DNA from 2 places in the Leeuwenhoekiella sp. MAR_2009_132 genome. Region 1 is predicted to be linked to the other one. Evidence: riboswitches for the same ligand, from Rfam matches in the RefSeq annotation. Region 1 holds a riboswitch; the other holds the start of a gene.
The links. Region 1 has a riboswitch for cobalamin ahead of P164_RS01515 (hypothetical protein). Riboswitches for the same ligand answer to the same signal wherever they lie in the genome.
Positions count from the first base shown of each region.

Region 2: linked by a shared signal. The riboswitch ahead of P164_RS02295 (TonB-dependent receptor plug domain-containing protein) and the one ahead of P164_RS01515 (hypothetical protein) in region 1 are both predicted to bind cobalamin.

Region 1 is NZ_JHZY01000002.1:348,054-350,542, forward strand. It holds gene P164_RS01515 (hypothetical protein) at 1-1,020, opposite strand, end outside; cobalamin riboswitch at 1,159-1,356, opposite strand; gene P164_RS01520 (family 43 glycosylhydrolase) at 1,460-2,482, shown strand.
Region 2 is NZ_JHZY01000002.1:539,452-541,940, forward strand. It holds gene P164_RS02290 (ABC transporter substrate-binding protein) at 1-1,113, opposite strand, end outside; cobalamin riboswitch at 1,213-1,494, shown strand; gene P164_RS02295 (TonB-dependent receptor plug domain-containing protein) at 1,524-2,489, shown strand, end outside.

The sequences.
Region 1 (2,489 bases):
TCCGTCTGCATCAATGGCCTGATCTATATCGAGAAGGTTTCCTTTATAAGTGGCATAATCTGCATCGTAATTATCTACATAACCCCATTCTAGCGAAGCAATATTTGTAAATCCGCTGTTAGATACTACAGGAAAGACACGAGTTCCTGTGTACGATACTTCTTCAAGTTCGGTGATAAAAAGGGGATAAAAGTTCTGGGGGTGATATGAGTTTACCACAACACTTCCTGCAGTATTGGAGCTGTCTAACCACGGTACGTCTGCGTGCATTCCCGGGTTAGTATACGTTGTCGTGTAATTTTTAAGTGTTGCTGCATCGGCGTGAGCACTTCCGCGTAACTCATAAAAGGTATCGTCTGCGAGTCCGTTTCCATTAGCATCAAAAGAAACCTGTACAATACCGGGTTCAGAAAGGCCATTAAATGCGTTACCATAAACCAGAAAATCTTTAGCGTCTGTTACATTTTCTATAGTATGATCAAAACCTACTAAAATAGAGCCTCCCCAGGCACCTAGTGAAATTGTATTTGTAGTGCTACCGATTAGTTTTTGGGCATCCTCGGGAGTACCAAAAGAACTATTAATAAATTGACCTGGAGCTGGGTTATATGCCAGTACTTGAGAAATTAACGAGCTACTTTCAGAAGATTTAGGTCTGTAATATACATCATAGGGGTCATTTACTTTAACCTGATAGGTGCGCGATATCGAATCAAGATTGGTCGTGGCTTTAAACGTGAGTGCAAATGTTTTGGCCTGCTTAGGAATATATTCTAAGTTTTGTAATGTGCTTAGGACAGTATCTTCAGTAGTCCATTTAAATTGCACGTTTTCCGGAAGATTTAAAATTTCCTGATTCAGTTTAAGCGTGTCTCCTAAAAGGAGTTCAAGGTTGGTTTCATAGGTTGGTGTTGTAAATTCCATAGGGGTGAAAGCCGTGTCATCATCATTAGCACAGGATGCTAATAGCATAGTGATTCCTGCCAGAAAAAGTAGTTTGATTGTGTTTTTGTGTTGCATAATACTAGATATACTAATTAATAAAAGGTTACTTTTTTAGTAAATCGTACAACGGGAAATAGATATAGATAGAAGAAGCACACCTTAAAATTTAGACGCACAGAACAATCTACCCAAAGCAATAACTCCCGAAAGCTTTGATTTATAATAGATTGTGGCAGGTCTTCTGACTCATCCCTCGTTTTAACCCTTCCCATCATTGCGACAGTGGTTTTGTTAAACGATTATCCTGTAATACAGAATAGGATTTACAGCAGCGGGAACTGTTCAGGATTTACACCTGATTCCCTTTTAATACAGCATAAGAATGCTATAACCAAAAATCTGTACAACGTTAGTATATTTTAATAAGCTAACTCAATGTTTCTAGAATAAAAACGAATTATTTTATCTTAAATGTATATATTACATTTAAGTAAGTAGGTATAGGTTCGTTATTATGAAAAAAAGGCTATTGTTAAGTTCTGCTATGTTATTAGCGGTTTTGAGCAGCTGTAAGCAGACAGATAAAGCAAAACAAACCAGTAATCAGGAAAAATCTGAAGATTTAATAACTAACCCTATTGCTGAGGGTTATTACGCAGATCCTTCTATTGTTCAGGAAGAGGGTACATTTTATATTTATGCAACCAAAGACCCGTGGGGTAAAGAAGACCTTGCCGTTTTAGAGTCGACCGATTTTAAAAACTGGGAACAGAAAACTTTAAACTGGCCTACAAAAGAGGCGTGCACGAGCCCCACTTCAAACGGAAGTATGGTTTGGGCACCTTCCGTAATTAAAGCTAAAAACGGTAAGTTTTATATGTATGTGTCTGTAGGAAGCGAGGTCTGGGCAGGTGTTGCTGAATCTCCTTTAGGACCGTGGAAAAACGCCAAAGAAGATGAAAGTCCTTTAATAAAAGGAAATCTATTCCCCGAATATCATATGATAGACGCGGAAGTTTTTATAGATGATGACGGGCAGGCCTATTTGTATTGGGGTTCTGGTTTGAACTGGGTTAACGGGCATTGTTTTATTGTAAAACTGGGTGCAGATATGATCACCTTTGAAGGCGAAATTAAGGATGTTACGCCAGCCAATTATTTTGAAGCTCCTGTAATGGTTAAAAGAGATGGTGTGTATTACCTGATGTATTCAGATGGAAAGGTAATAGAAGACACCTACAAGGTGCGATATGCTACAGGAAATAATCCTTATGGGCCGTTTACTGAAGCAGAAAACAGTCCTATACTTTCTACAGAAACCGATTCTACAACCTATAGCCCCGGACATCATACTGTTTTTAATAGAAGCGGACAGGATTATATTTTGTATCACAGACATTCTGCAAACTCGCCAAACTCTGAAGACTTACTTCGGGAGTTGTGTGTAGACAGTTTAAACTTTACAAAAGATGGTTTAATAGAAAAAGTTAGACCTTCCGGGATTGCAGCTTTTAAAAGTAAAGCCCTAGAAAATTAGAAATTAG
Region 2 (2,489 bases), 190 kb from region 1:
ATAATTTACAGTTAGTTCCGGGTGAAAAATAGCAACTAAATCTGCAAGAACCCAGTCTGGTCTTGAAGGAGCCAGCTCGTAATAAAGCAGACCTCCTGTTGCACCTTTTGCACTTCCGAAGCCATAAATTTTATGATCTTTAAAGGCTTTAAATTCTTTATAAACAGCATTACCGGCGCTCAGATCACTGTAGGTTTCAAAACTATTTGGTGAAATCCAGAAATCTGCATTCTGAGCGGTATTTAAAACTTCTTCTACGCTTAAGGAAGCGCTACCGGTACCTCTAGTTTCTTTATAGATATAATCTGCGTGCGCATCTGCAACAAGTTGAGCTGCCCAGCTATCTCCTTTAGGTAAATACCAGACATCTTTGAACATTGCTCCGCTTAAAACGGTGGGTTTTGAATTCGCCTGAGCAGCTTTTGTTTTTAGGTTACGATATTGACCTTCAATCCTATTGAAAATAGAATCTGCTTCCGCCTCTTTATCGTAAAGTGCTGCAAAAAATTTAATCCATTCTGCCTGTCCTAAAGGCGTGGTTTCTACCCAATCGCCATTATAAATAACCGGTATTCCTGCTCTTTTAATAGAACTCAACGCTTTATTTTCACCATCAACACCAAAACTTATTAAAACATCGGGGTTAAGATTTATAGTACTTTCAGTATTAATAGATTCATTTTGCCCTAACTCTTTAATAGTGCCGTTTTTAATGTGTTTTCGTACTGTTTCCGAAGAAATATAATCCAGATTGGGAAATCCTTTTAACGTTTGTGTCACACCCAGTAACTCTAATGCCGGGATGTGGGTGGTTGAAGTTACCACGATTTTTTTCACGGGTATTTCTATCACCGCATCTGCTATAATACTATCTGGTAAATGGGTTCCTCGTTGAACCAAGGCGTAGTTAAATGTCTTATCACTGTTAGGCCAGGCTTTAGAGACTGTGATAATTTTAAAAGTCTTGTAACGGGTAATTTCAAAACCCTTAGCGTAACTAATCTTTTGCTCAATTCCTTCACGAAAATGCTTATTAACTTCTTTGTTCTCTTTTTTACAAGAGGATATAGAGCATGATAAACAAATAAATACGATAGGTAATAAACTGCGCATCAGAATTATATAGTTTTAAAATTGATTTAGAATGTATTATTCAAAACCCAAAAGTAAGATTAATTAAAAAAAGCAAGGTAGCGTAACACATTTGATTAACTTCGCGCTTTAGTTTTTGGTGTCATTTTTTATTCTAAAAAATGACTTAAAAGGGAATCAGGTGATTTCACATACGAAGTAGAAAAAGCGAATATGAAATTTAATGATTTTGTATTTTTTTCACTTCTTAGTTCGAAAATTCCTGAGCTGTTCCCGCAACTGTAAGCTTAGTCCGCATTTGACGGATGGTAAAGATTGTTCTTAAATACCACTGCCTTTTTAGGTGGGAAGGTTAATCTTTATACGCAAGCCAGGAGACCTGCCAGAAATAACATTTAACAAATGACTTTCGGGATAGAGGTCTGGCGAATATGAAATATATATCTAATTACATCATCACCCTGGTAATGCTTACTGCATTATCTCTAAAAGCTCAGGAACGCCCGTTCACTGCCTTAGACTCTGTATATCTTACAGATAGTAGATTAAAAGAATTTTCTACAGGAAGAAATCTTACCGTTTTATCAGATACGATATTGCGTAAAAACAGGCCACTTCTTACTAATACTCTCAATTTTAACACGCCTATTTATTTTAAAGAAAATGGATTGGGAATGGTATCCTCACCCTCATTTAGAGGTACTACAGCTTCACAAACTGCTGTTTTATGGAATGGTATAAATATAAATTCTCAATTAAACGGTCAGCTAGATTTTAATACGATTAATGCGGGCGCCTACAGCGAAATTGCTGTGCGTGGCGGTGGTGGTAGTGTTGTTTATGGTACCGGTGCAATAGGAGGTAGTGTGCATTTAAATACGCGGTTAACGTATGAAGATCAACAAACGCATAATCTTTTTCTGCAATATGGTAGTTATAACACCCAGGATGCTCGATACAATTTGAATCTGGGTACCAAAAAATGGAGTTTAAATCTGGCTCTAACTCATAACAGCAGCGATAATGATTATGAGCTTCCTAATGGAAGAAATAATTTAAACGGAGATTTTGAGAATACAGCATTAAATGTTGGACTCGGATTTAAAATCAACTCAAAAAATTCAATACGCATATTTAGTGAACTTTTTGACGGAGAACGACATTTTGCAATTACACGGGCTTCAGAAACTAAGACTAAATATCAGGATCTTAACAGTAAAAATTTACTCGAATGGGAACACAGCTTTGGTTCCTTTAAGGGTATAGCTCGTGTGGCTTATCTTGAAGAGTTTTATAAATATTTTGCAAATATAGATAGTGAAGTTTATTCTTTCGGAAAGGCTAAAACGTTTATTAACAAGTATGATTTGAGCTATAAAATTTCAGACCGGCTCCAA